3 regions of the Paenibacillus ihbetae genome follow, and region 1 is predicted to be linked to each of the others. Evidence: riboswitches for the same ligand, from Rfam matches in the RefSeq annotation. Region 1 holds a riboswitch; each other region holds the start of a gene.
What was found. A riboswitch is a leader RNA that binds a small molecule or an ion and turns the genes downstream of it on or off. The one in region 1 is predicted to bind thiamine pyrophosphate.
Positions count from the first base shown of each region.

Region 1 (4,148 bases):
TGAGCAGCACGATAACCAGAATGGCCACGAAGACGCGATCGGTCCGGTAACCGGATTTTTGCAGCATCATATAATAGCCGATGCCCCGGTCAGACCCGATCCATTCCCCGATGACCGCTCCCATGACCGAATACGTGGCCGCGATCCGAATCCCGGAGAAGATGGAGGGCAGCGCGTGCGGGAGCTCCAGCTTCGCGAAGATTTGCCATGGCGTCGCACCCGTCATCTGCATATAATTCATCATCGTGCGGTCGGTCCGTGCCAGCCCGTCGAGGGCCGCTACGGCTACGGGGAAGAAGCAAACGAGCGTAATGACGATGACCTTCGGCAGCATGCCGAACCCGAACCAGATCATGAGGAGCGGGGCCAACGCGATGGTCGGCACGTTCTGGCTTAAGATGAGAAGCGGATACAGGGCTGTTTTGAGAAAAGGGACCCTGTGCAGTGCCAAAGAGAGCAGGAGTCCGATCCCGGTTCCGATGGCAAATCCGATCACGGTTAGCTTCAGGGTAGCCCAGGTGTGCTCCATAAGTCCCGAGGCCCCGGAGATGGCTTCATGCCCGATAGCCGTCGGCGCAGGCAGGATGAATTTTTCGATATCGAACATCCAGACCGCAGCCTGCCACACGATCAAAAAGAAGAGGACCGCCACGACGGGCGGCCATATCGAGCTCCACCAGCTTTTCATGGACGGTATTTCTCCGTAAGCTTGTCCATGCTGATGCCCTGCGGATGATGTGCGATTTTAACTTGGGAGATGATGCTCGGGCTCCCGGCTTTCACCAGCGCTTCATGCATTCGCTCCACGATGCGGAGCAGCTCGGACAGCTCGCCTTCCATCGTCGTTTCCAAAGCATGGACCTCGTATTTGACGCCGGAATCCTGGATTACCTTGATGGCTTCATCCACATAAGGGATGCTGTCGCCGCCGTCCGGCGTACGCGGGATGACTTGAATGCTCAGCAGTGTATTCGCCATGAGTCTCTCGTCCTTTCGTTTATGGTGGATCTCATCTGCACGGCTCTGCACGGCCGCAAAGCTTCACGCAGATGAGATTCGAAGCAGCCCTGTGAAGCCGCGGGGCTTGCTATTCCTATTTATCAGGCAAAAATTCATTCGTAAACGCGCGGTCCGCGTCCAATTCCTTCTCCAGCAGCTTACGCTCAAACATCCAGTCGGCATATCCGGACCAAACCTCGGCCTTCTGCTCGCCCCAGCGCGGCGCGTCATCTTGATAGCGCGGGCTGAGCCACTTCTGGCTTTCCAGCACCAGCTCGGCATCCAGGTCGGGAACAGCCTTCGACAGCAGTGCCGCGGCATCTTCCGGATGTTCTATCGCGTATTGATAGCCTTTGGAGGTTGCGCGCATGAACGCTTTGACAAGCTCCGGGTCATCCGCGATCAGCTTCTCGTTCGTTACGATGACCGGCGTATAATAATCCAGCTGTTCAGAATATTCCTTCACGTAGATCATGTCCAGCGGCTCGCCGCGAAGCTGGGCTTCAATGCCTGTCCAGGCATAATAGATCCAGGCGAAATCAATATCCCGCTTGACCGCCGTAAAATAATCGGCGTCTCCGATGTTCACGATGTTGACCTTGTTAACGTCGGCTCCATCGATTTCCATGATGGATTTCATGACGGCTTCCTCAATCGGAGAGCCCCAGCCCCCGTAGGACTTCCCTTCAAAATCGGCGGCCTTCTGGATGCCCCGATCCTTCGGTGCGGCGAATCCGGACGTATTATGCTGAATGATGGCTGCGATCGAAACCAGCGGCAGGCCCTGCGTCCGGGCCAGCGTTACGCCCTCCTGGTAGCTGATGCCGAACGGTACGTTGCCGGAAGCGACCATCGCATCGGTTCCCCCGGAGCCCGGCTGTACAATTTGTACGTTCAGCCCTTCCTCCTCATAGTATCCGAGCTCCTTGGCCGCATATAATCCGGTGTGGTTCGTGTTCGCCGACCAGTCAAGCATCAATTGAACATCGCGGAGCTTGGCCGGCTGTTCTCCTTCTCCGCCAGCCTCTTGCTTGCCGGGCGCGCTGCCGCCGCTTTGGCCGCTTGCCCCGCAGCCTGAAGCGACCAGAAGCAGGACGCAGGCAAGCAGCAGAGAGAGCCATGTACGTTGTTTCATCGTGTTTCTCCTCTCCTTATATGTCTACTATTTTCCGTATTCACTTCATAACAAAAAACGCCCCGATCGTATCGGAGCGCATGACGGCGTAAGTATATACTGCGGCTAATAAACAGCCGCAATCCTCTGGCTTCCTACGCTGGCATTACCCAGATCAGGTATAAGGGTCAGTATCTGTATGGGATACACTCTCAGCCGGCCGATTCCAGCTCCCCCGGTATTTATGAATTTATGAAGTTACGGGTTGTACTTCCGTTATTATAGACCTACCGGAAGCACCTGTCCAGTACGGGAATGCCCATGCCTGAAGGCGATTTCCAAGCCGATATAGGCCGCCGGGTAATGGTTCTGCCCTGTCCGCGAGAGACCCTGGTGATCCAGGCGGCCCATATCAGCCTCGATATGCAGGCAACCTGAGACCTGTTAGCGCTGGAAAAATTCAATCCATTCGCCTTCCGGACCGTATACGAAGAAATAACGGTATCCGTTCGGCAGCGTGACGATTTCCTCATCCAGATGCGGAACGTCCAGCTTCTTCACCCGTGCATATTCCGCTTCGATGTCGTCCGTGCTGACGGCAAAGTGATGCACCGTTCCCTCCGCGGGAAGGGAGTCGCTGTATCCTTGAATCAGCTCGACCTCCGTTTCATCGCTGCCGTTAAAGCCGAGGAAAGCCAGCTGGATGACCCCGTTCGTGTGCGTCAGACGGTCCTTGAGCTCAAGACCGACCACCTTCGTATAGAAAGCGATCGTTGCTTCCAGATCCCTTACAACTATGCCTACATGGTCCAATCGTCTTTGTCCCATAATACAAGAACCCCTCCCATAAAAATATGCTGAGATATGTAACCAAAGCTACGTTGATATGAAAGAATAATACTACATAAACCCCATGTGTCAAGTGGGAATTGGGTGACTTCCAACCCGGGACCCTTCCGCAAATAACGACCCCGGCGCGGCCTATATGCCTATGAGTATCCAATTGCTGGCGCTTCTTTTCTTTACTTTTCCTCAGGCTAAAAGTATGATTGGATATGGAAACGCTTTAATTCAAAAGACCTATTCATCATGAACGACCAAGCCTACCTTTTGTTTCAGGGAGGGATATGTATGAGCCCGGCTCCATCCGATTCCTTATATATTCGGCTTGCGATTGGATACGCATTGATTCAATGGATATTGGCCTTATGGATGCCGGAGACTTTAATGCTTCACCGCATACTAGCTGTTATGGCGCCTGCAGCCGCATTCGCTTATTTGATCCGGGTGATCGGCAGTCGGTATGAGCAAGGCCATCTTCGCAGGTTTTGGCTTCTGATTGCAGCCGGATTGGCCGGCGATGCCATCGGGCGCATCCTGTATGCGGGTGATGAATGGGCAGGAGGGACGTTTGGCGGCTCGATCCGGCTGGCAGACCTGTTCTGGAGCTTGGAAGCATTCCTGTTCGCCGGCGCTCTGATTTATTTGTTTAGGCAGGTGCAGGGTCCGCTGCGGGGCATTCGGTTTACCCTGGACATCGTCATTGTTGCGGTAACCCTGATCACGGTCGGCTGGGAGTATCTCATCAAGCCGGAGCTGGCGGGCGGAACGGACACCGTCTGGAGGTCTGCCGGGGGAGCGATGCTTTATCCGCTGTGCGGAATCGTACTGATGTTCTTTACGCTGGTGGTGTATTTTAACACCAGGCAGCTGCGCAAGCGGTCGGTTATCTTCCTATGCCTGGGCGGAGGCGCATTCGTGCTGGGAGATGCCCTTCGGATCTTTCTTGACAGCTTCATGAATATGAGAGCAGACCTGTATGTAGATCCCCTGCACAGCCTCTCCGCATTTTTCATCGGCTTTGCGGGAGGACAATCGCCGCCTCGGAAGGGGAGGAGATCCCTATCCGAGAAGAACCCGTGGCCGGCAGGCACCTTGATCGTAAGATACATGCTGCCCTACAGCGTCCTTGGCGGAATGTTTGCCCTGATGGCCCATCGGTTCGGGGGATGGAGCGGTCTGTTTACCGGCTTGA
Region 1 covers NZ_CP016809.1:2,632,067-2,636,214, reverse strand. The annotation lists gene BBD41_RS11830 (ABC transporter permease) at 1-688, opposite strand, end outside; gene BBD41_RS11825 (thiamine-binding protein) at 685-978, opposite strand; gene BBD41_RS11820 (ABC transporter substrate-binding protein) at 1,094-2,134, opposite strand; TPP riboswitch at 2,249-2,360, opposite strand; gene BBD41_RS11815 (VOC family protein) at 2,558-2,941, opposite strand; gene BBD41_RS11810 (GGDEF domain-containing protein) at 3,245-4,148, shown strand, end outside.

Region 2 (4,148 bases), 2.8 Mb from region 1:
GCAAGAGCGAATACAAAAGCTACCAGCATTTTCACAAGCGGTCCGCTTGTCGTGAATACGAGCATCGCTACGAGAATCCCCAGTCTTGCGGAATCCATCGTTCCCGCCGTTGTCGGCGATACGAACTTGTTGCGGCTAAGCTGCTGCATGATCAATCCGCAGATACTCATGCTGACTCCAGCCAGAATTAAACTGACCAGACGCGGCAAGCGGCTGACGAGCATAATATGCTGTTGTTGTTCCGTCATGGAGAATAAGTCCAGCGGCGAAATATCTTTGACTCCGATAAATAAGGAGACGATGGAAAGCGCCACAACGGCTGCGGCTAAGTAAATGATCTTCATGGCTCTTCCTTCTATGCATATGTCTCTGATTAATCCGGCAGCTCGTAATTCAGTCATCATTCTCATTGAGATTGATTATCAATTACGTTCTGATAAGCATTATATCATCCTCATTCTCAACCGACAAGTATAATTGAGAATCAAACTCAATTAAATTTTTCATCTTTGCATGATTTGTTCATCATTTGTTCATAATATGAAGCTTGGCTGGAATAGCCGTTGTTGTCCTTCATCCTTCCTTTGTTCTCCCTCTTTACGCCTTATTATAGGAAAGAAAATTTCAGCTGCCTGTTACAGCTCCTGATTACGGGGTATTACATCAATAAATTCTCGATTACGGGGTTGACAATGACCAATGAGATATAATAACATACTAACGGAAGTATTATTTCTTACGATAAGTAAGTTGTTAAGGAATAATAATTCAACTTTTATTAGCGATTACCGTGATGCATATTTGCTTGAATGATAGGACATCTTTTTATCAGGCGTATGCAATCCAAACCATGACTCAGGAGGGTTTATCAACATGTCTAAAGACTTCCTTACCGCACTTAAAAATCGCCGTTCCTACTATGCGATCAGCAAGGATTCCGTCATCTCCGATGAGCGTATCCAAGAAATCGTGAAAGATGCCGTTAAATACACGCCTTCTTCCTTCAACTCCCAAAGCGCACGCGCGGTCGTTCTGCTTGGTGAGCAGCATGACAAGCTGTGGAATATTACGGAAGGCATTCTGAAGGAAGTGGTGGGCGACGAGCAAGCATTCAAATCCACTGCTGAGAAAATGGCCTCTTTCCGTGCAGGCTATGGCACCGTGCTGTTCTTCGAGGACAATGACGTCATCGCAGGGCTTCAGCAAAACTTTGCGCTCTATGCCGACAACTTCCCGGTATGGGCTAATCAGTCGAACGGCATGCTTCAGCTCGTTGTGTGGACAATGCTGGAAGCCGAAGGACTGGGTGCTTCCCTGCAGCACTACAACCCGCTGATCGACGAAAAAGTAAAAGCGGAATGGAACATCCCAGAAAACTGGAAGCTGATTGCGCAAATGCCGTTCGGCAAGCCGGTCGCTGAGCCAGGGGACAAGGAATTTGCTCCGCTTGAAGATCGCGTGAAAGTTTACAACTAAGCGAGACAAGATCAAAAGCGCCATCAGGAAGCTTTGCACAAGCTCCCCGTGGCGGCTTTTTGCTGCGGTCCATTGTTTTTTCGATCCCAAGACGTTACAATTACCAGGTAAAGAAGCCGCCCTCTTTCGAAGCTTGTACCGGCCGGCATCAAAGTAAAACTTCATATCTTGTGTTGCTGTACTAGGGGTGCCTTGTGCTGAGAAACGGCGGAACCGCCGTTAACCCTTACTACCCGATCTAGGTCATGCTAGCGTGGGGAAGTGTAGCGTTTATGTTTATGTATTTTTCGCGTAGACATTGCCGCACTTTCCAACGGGGTGCGGTTTTTTTGCGTTCTATTTAACGTTCTTAAATTTATGCTGCGGGAGGAAACGACAATGAATGAGCTAGTATGCGGAACCAGCCGGATTGTTGGCTGCCGGTTCTCGGTATTTCCGATGACGGACCGCTTCGTCGAAGTGATTATGGGAGCACTAAAGTCTGTGCAAACGGATAAGGTATGGATTCACACCGATGATGTCAGCACTTGCGTCCGGGGCCGTGCGGAGCATGTTTTTGACGTGACCCGGGCGATATTCGCCCATGCGGCAGCTTCCGGCGTACATACGGTTTTTAACGGAACCTACTCGATCGGCTGCCCCGGCGATACGGATGCGGATGTCTATATGTCCGAGGATTCCCGGGTGTTAAACAGCGAGCTTGGACCGCATGCGGATATCGAAAGCGCCTGCCAGTTCGCCTTATACCCGCTCGGGACCGAGCAATACATGGATATCATTTACGGCGAAGTGCAGCGTGCCAAGGAAAAAGGAACCTTCGGGGGCAGCGTCCATTACGCAAGCCGTCTTGACGGAACGCTCTCGCGCGTATTCGAATCCCTGGAGGATGCGTTCAGTCATGCCATACAAACGGACTCCAGCCACCTGGTGATGACCGCTGTCGTGTCTGCGCACAGCCCATCACCAAAGCATAGAAGCGTATAATATGCAGCTTAAGCAGGCAAGGACCCGGCAAAATGCCGGGTCCTTGCGCTATCCACCGCGTATCCTTGATGAATCAAACCCAAGCAAGCGAGATGATTACGAGCAGGATAAAGAGAACCAATATAATACCCGTAGATGTGCCCCATACATCTCCACCATATGTTCCGCTCATGAAGATCCCTCCTGGATTTATTGAAATACGTGATGTTATCACATATTACGGTATGATCCGGAAAGGATGCCGGTCACGGCAGCTGTACCGCTTGTCTTGCCCCAACCTGGTTGCCTTATTCTTCATAACCGGCAAGCAGCGGGCCGCCGTAAGGGAGCAGCACCTGCTCGCACAGCTTCATAAGCTGTTCCGATTGCCGGCTCCGGTACATCGCCTCCAGCGCATGCACCAGCTGCTCGCCAAAGCGCGGGTCGAACCCCGACACTAACCGGAACAGCGTCTTCCCCTCCCCCGTCCACTGCCGGTTCACCCTCAGGACAAACTCGCAGAGCAGAGTCGATATTTTTTGAACGGTAAACCAGGCTTCCCCGTCCCCTTTGGCTTGCTCAAGATCCATCATATACTCGGTGATCATGTACCGGGCTGCATCAATATCGGACATCGTTAACGGCAGCGGGCCGTAAGCCAGATCAGCCTGCGCCTCCTCGCGAATGTTGTCCCCCTCCGGTACCGAGCGAAGGACGATGCCTTCGGCCATGATCCGCTGCAGTGTCGGATTCGCCGCAACGATGCCTGCGTCAAAATCCTCGCGATAGCCTGAGCTTGATACGATAAACAGCTCTACGATCCAGCCGGCAGCTTCGATCGTCCTTCTTCTCAGCCCTTCGCCTTCTCTCTCTACAATGATCACGTCAAGGTCGGAATGCTCGTTGTGTTCTCCTCTGGAAGCACTGCCCCCCAGTACAGCCAGCAGACAATCCGGATATTGTTCCGACACGACCTTCATGGCGGCCTGAATCGGCTCCATCTTCATGCGTCTTTCCCCCAAACCGCTCATATCTTCAAAAAAAGGGCTCAAAATAGTAAATTCAGCGAAAACCCCAAACGTACCTCAATCATATGGTAAATAAACAAATATCCTTATGCAGACGACGAAAGTAGGGATCAATCCGATGAATTACATTAATATGCTGTCCAAATTAGGGATGGGCAGCGCCCACCCCGGCGGATTCGAAGCAACACTGCGAATGCTGAAATCGTACCCCATCCGGCCGAGCAGCCGAATTCTGGAGGTTGGCTGCGGCACCGGCCGAACGGCCTGCCATCTATCCGGCCTGGGCTACCAGGTGACGGCCATTGACCTGAATGAACATATGATAACCAAAGCGAAAGCCAGGGCGGAGGCTATGGGGGCGGACGTGGAATTTCTTCAGGCTGACGTATGCTCGCTGCCTTTTCCGGACCATCAATTCGATGTCATCCTGGCCGAGTCGGTCACCGTCTTCACCGACGCGTCGCGTTCCATCCCGGAATATTACCGCGTACTGGATGCCGGCGGCATTTTATTGGACAGGGAGCTGATTCTCGACAAGAGCATGCCTGAGCCGCAGCTTGGCGAGCTGCTTGCCTTCTTCGGCATCCCCTGCCTCATGGACCGGGAGAAATGGCGCGATGCGCTGCTGGGCAGTGGCTTCAGGCTGGCCGAGGTTTTGGAGTACAATCATTTCAACGAACA
Region 2 covers NZ_CP016809.1:5,389,004-5,393,151, reverse strand. The annotation lists gene BBD41_RS24265 (ABC transporter permease) at 1-344, opposite strand, end outside; gene BBD41_RS24260 (nitroreductase family protein) at 874-1,476, shown strand; TPP riboswitch at 1,650-1,753, shown strand; gene BBD41_RS24255 (YkoF family thiamine/hydroxymethylpyrimidine-binding protein) at 1,855-2,460, shown strand; gene BBD41_RS24250 (sporulation protein YjcZ) at 2,534-2,632, opposite strand; gene BBD41_RS24245 (nucleotidyltransferase domain-containing protein) at 2,748-3,446, opposite strand; gene BBD41_RS24240 (class I SAM-dependent methyltransferase) at 3,586-4,148, shown strand, end outside.
Region 2: it holds a riboswitch for thiamine pyrophosphate, as region 1 does, so the genes downstream of both, BBD41_RS24255 (YkoF family thiamine/hydroxymethylpyrimidine-binding protein) here and BBD41_RS11820 (ABC transporter substrate-binding protein) in region 1, are expected to answer to the same signal.

Region 3 (4,148 bases), 1.7 Mb from region 1:
CGGAAGATTCCTTGTTCTCCTCACGGGCAGCATACTCCTTGGCTTCGCCCTCTGACCACATCGGCGGATAACCGTTCTCCTGGAAGCCAGGCGCTCTCCTTGCCGCCAGCCTTGGCGATGCCATGCAGGAGACCAGCTGCCCTTGACGAATCTCCCAAATATGGGTGGCCGCCTGCTCGGCGATTCGCATCTCGTGGGTGACCATCATGATCGCCGTCCCGGCCCGGCGCAGCCGTTCGCACATCTCCAGAATCGCAAACGTGTTCCGCGCATCCTGGCCAAACGTAGGCTCATCCAGCAGCAGCACCGCCGGCTGTCGGGCCATGGCTGTGGCCACGCTGAGGCGGCGCTTCTGGCCCGTGGAGAGCTGGTACGGATGCCGGCTCTCCTTGCCGTCTAGTCCGAATCGCTCTAGCGTCCGGCTGGCCTGCTCAGCCGCCTCATCCGAGGACATGCCGTCCACCAGCAAGGAGTACGCCACCTCATCCGACACCCGCTCCGTCACGAATTGCAGCTCGGGATTCTGAAATACGAATCCGATTCGGCGGAGCATCCGCTCCTTTTGTTTGCGGTTTCGTCTTCCTTTCCCTAGCGGTACCTCCTCCCCGCCGAGGAGGTACCTACCTTCCGCATTCAGCAGCCCCATCAGACTGAGAAGCAGCGAGCTCTTCCCCGCCCCGTTCGGCCCGACAATCGCAATAAAATCGCCCGGATACACCTCCGCCCCCTGGACGGTAATAACGGCTTTGTCCCAACGCTTGCCTGAAAATTCAGCCAGCTGAACGGCAGGCTTGCTCTGTTCCGCCGACGTAAAGTCCGCCACGTTAAGCCGTCCGGACTCCTCACCGGAATAGAGCCGTTCCCGGTTCTGTATCTGAGCAGCTGTTCCCAAATCCCCGGCGAAGGAATCATCCTGGCGGGATCCGCCGGAGGATGCGCTGGATGATGCGCCGGAGGATGCACCGGAGGATGCCTCGAGCGGTGCAAATATTTCCCTGCCGGATGGGGACTGCGCATAATCGTCCCATACGCCGGGATACCAGATGCCGAATTCCTTCAGCTCCCGCGAATAGCGGGCGAATACATCGGCCGGCGTGCCTTCACCCAGAATCGCCCCATCCGGGCCAAAAAGCACGACCCGGTCTGCATATTCAGCCATCTCTTCAATCCGGTGCTCCACGATGATCAAGGTTCGCCCTGAGGATACGGCCTTCACCGCCGTCCAGATTTGCTCGCGGCCCTCGGGATCGAGCAAGGCTGACGGCTCATCCAGAAACAGCACCTCCGGCTCCAGCAGCAGGGCAGAAGCCAGTGCAAGACGCTGCTTCATCCCTTGCGATAAATGCGCGATTTTGACATGCAGCGACTCCAGCTCCAATCCGACCGCATGCAGCGCTGCCTGCATCCGCTCTTCCATCTGCTCCCGTGGAACGCATTGATTTTCCAGGACGAATGCCAGCTCCTCGTCCACGAATGGCATGCAGAACTGGGTGTCGGGATCCTGGAACACATATCCCCAGGATGCGGGAAGCTTCTGCGCCTCGCATTTCATCGGCACCTCCGTCGCCCGGGGAATCATCCCGCTCAGCACCTGAAGAAGCGTCGATTTCCCGCAGCCGCTTGGACCCAGCAGCAGCACCTTTTCTCCGCGGGCGGCCGAGAACGAAAGGTCTTTGAACATCAGCCGTTCCTCGCCCGGATATTTAAGGCGCAGACCTTCCACATAAACCGCCGGCTCCGCCTGCGGATCATTAGACGCATCGACGGTATTTCCGGGGAGGTCCGTTAGCGTTTTAGACATGGCGCGAATCGTCCAGCGCCTCATAGTCTTTTTGCGAAGCCGGACGCAGCAGGGAGGTTACGCCGGTACGCTCCAGCGCTTTGGCGAGGACGAGCATCAAGAGGCCTGCAATGACGGCGCCGCTGAAGATCCGCATGCCGTACTTCGCCAGAAACATCCAGGTCTGCAGATCGTCCGTGTAGCTGTAGAAGAAATCAAGCAGCATCGAGCCGACGGCAGCAGCGGCCCCGGCCAGAGCCACCGTCAAGGCAGAGGAGCTGCGGTAGCGGGTTGCGGCAAATACGAGCTCGGCCCCCAAGCCTTGAATCAAGCCATACATCAGCAGCGTAAGCCCCCACCCGCTTCCGAACAGCACTTCGACATGTGCGGCTGCGACCTCTGCAATGATGGCCACGCCGGGTTTCCGAATCAGCAGATAGGCCAGTGTCGCCGCGGCAAACCACATGCCGTACAGCAATTCGTCCGCTTCGAAAAAGAGCGGCTTCAGCAGGTTGTATACCGAGCCCCAAAAGTGATACACCACGCCCAGCACCAGCGATACAAGCACCGTCACCAAAATATCGCTCAGTCTGAGCCCTTTCCTCGGCTGAGCCCCCATCATTCCTTGCCTCATCGTTTCCATCATACAACTTCCCCTCTCCATCGCTAATTTTTTGAAAATGGAAAAATCGCAACAAAAAACCGTCTGGAAAAACGCGCAGACGGAAATTAGGCCCTAATATGAGCAGGGTCGGATATTCTCTACGCTGGCATTACCCAGTTCAGATTAACGGTCAACAGCGGATAGCAGCTGCAATCTCAGCCTGATTCACTCAAGCACCCGTATTCCCTATTCGGTTTTATGTTAACTTTAAAATACACAGCCTTCCCTGTTTTGGCAAGAGTCTTTTTTTCTTCAGAGTCCGTTTGTTGATTTCCAGCCGATTCTATGTCAATATCAGAGTGATTGCTTTTCGAGCATCATCGATAGCTGAGGTCTTTGCACAAAAAGGAGATAAACATGGCCAAACGATTGCTGCGTCTGATGACAGAGCTCTCCTCCCGAAAGTGGTTGTCCCATTTGGTGGGGCAGTTCTCCCACAGCCGGTTGAGCCGTCATCTGATCCCTGCATTTATTCGAATATATCAAATTCCGGCGCATGAAGCGGAGAAGGAGCTGCATGAATACCGCTCGCTAAATGAATTCTTCTCCCGCCGATTAAAGATCGGCCTGCGCGCCATAGATGCCACAGCCGATGCGATGGTAAGCCCGGTTGATGCGACGATTACCGCCATGGGCACCATCGATACCGGCACCATCCTGAACGTCAAGGGACAGGATTACACCATTGAAGAGCTGCTTGCACAGTCTCCGAGATTCGAGAATTATGTGAACGGTTACGCGTTCGTCTTATATTTGAGCCCGACGGACTACCATCGGATCCATTCCCCGGTTACCGGCGTACAGATCGAACGGGAGCATCTTAAGGGCAAGGTGTACCCCGTCAACGATTTTGCCATGACCCATATCCGGTCGGTGCTCAGCCGCAACGAAAGGCTCATTACCTACATCAAGCATGAATTCGGTGAGGTTGCCGTGGTCAAGGTCGGGGCTTTGAACGTAAGCAGCATCCGATATGCCGACGAGAGCGTGACGAAATGGCAGATCGGGGACGAGCTGGCCTACTTCGAATTCGGCTCAACCGTTGTGCTGTTGACCGAGAGCGGCACCTTTACCCCCCGGGGAGATCTCGCTCTCGGGTCGACGGTTAAAATGGGCGAGCTGCTCGGCATCCTCCATCCGCCCGCAGACAAGAAGAAGAAGCGGGAGGTGTGCTTGGAGCAGGAGTTATGTACGGAAAAATAAGAACGCCCTTGCCGTTTTAGACAAGGAAAACGTCATGAATCATCTTTTCCCAGCAGCCGGACGATCAGCCGCTGAAAGAAGCGGTCGGGCAGCCATGCCTTGATCCGCCCGGTCAGCCGGGTGCTGCGGGGAAGCCGGTACCGGAATCTTGGATGGTCCATACCGGCGATTCGAGCCACCAACCTTGCAACCTCGAGCGGATCCCCGCTCTTTTTGGCGGTCCGTTCGGAGTACGCCAATACCCGCTTCAGCATCCCGCTGTAGGGCGATCCCTCCCTCACCTTCAACTCACCGAAGCTCTTCCCCCAGATCGGCGTACCATAAGCCCCGGGCTGCACCAGCACCACATCGATGCCAAGAGGCATCAATTCCATGGCCAGGCTTTCCCCAAGGCCTTCGACAGCGAATTTGGAAGCCGCATACGGGCCGTACCCCGGAAAGCCAACAACGCCGCTGATGCTGCTGATCAGAATCATTTTGGATTTACCGGTCCGCCGCATC
Region 3 covers NZ_CP016809.1:4,311,116-4,315,263, reverse strand. The annotation lists gene BBD41_RS19250 (ABC transporter ATP-binding protein) at 1-1,801, opposite strand, end outside; gene BBD41_RS19245 (ECF transporter S component) at 1,794-2,423, opposite strand; TPP riboswitch at 2,523-2,635, opposite strand; gene asd (archaetidylserine decarboxylase) at 2,802-3,647, shown strand; gene BBD41_RS19235 (SDR family oxidoreductase) at 3,680-4,148, opposite strand, start outside.
Region 3: it holds a riboswitch for thiamine pyrophosphate, as region 1 does, so the genes downstream of both, BBD41_RS19245 (ECF transporter S component) here and BBD41_RS11820 (ABC transporter substrate-binding protein) in region 1, are expected to answer to the same signal.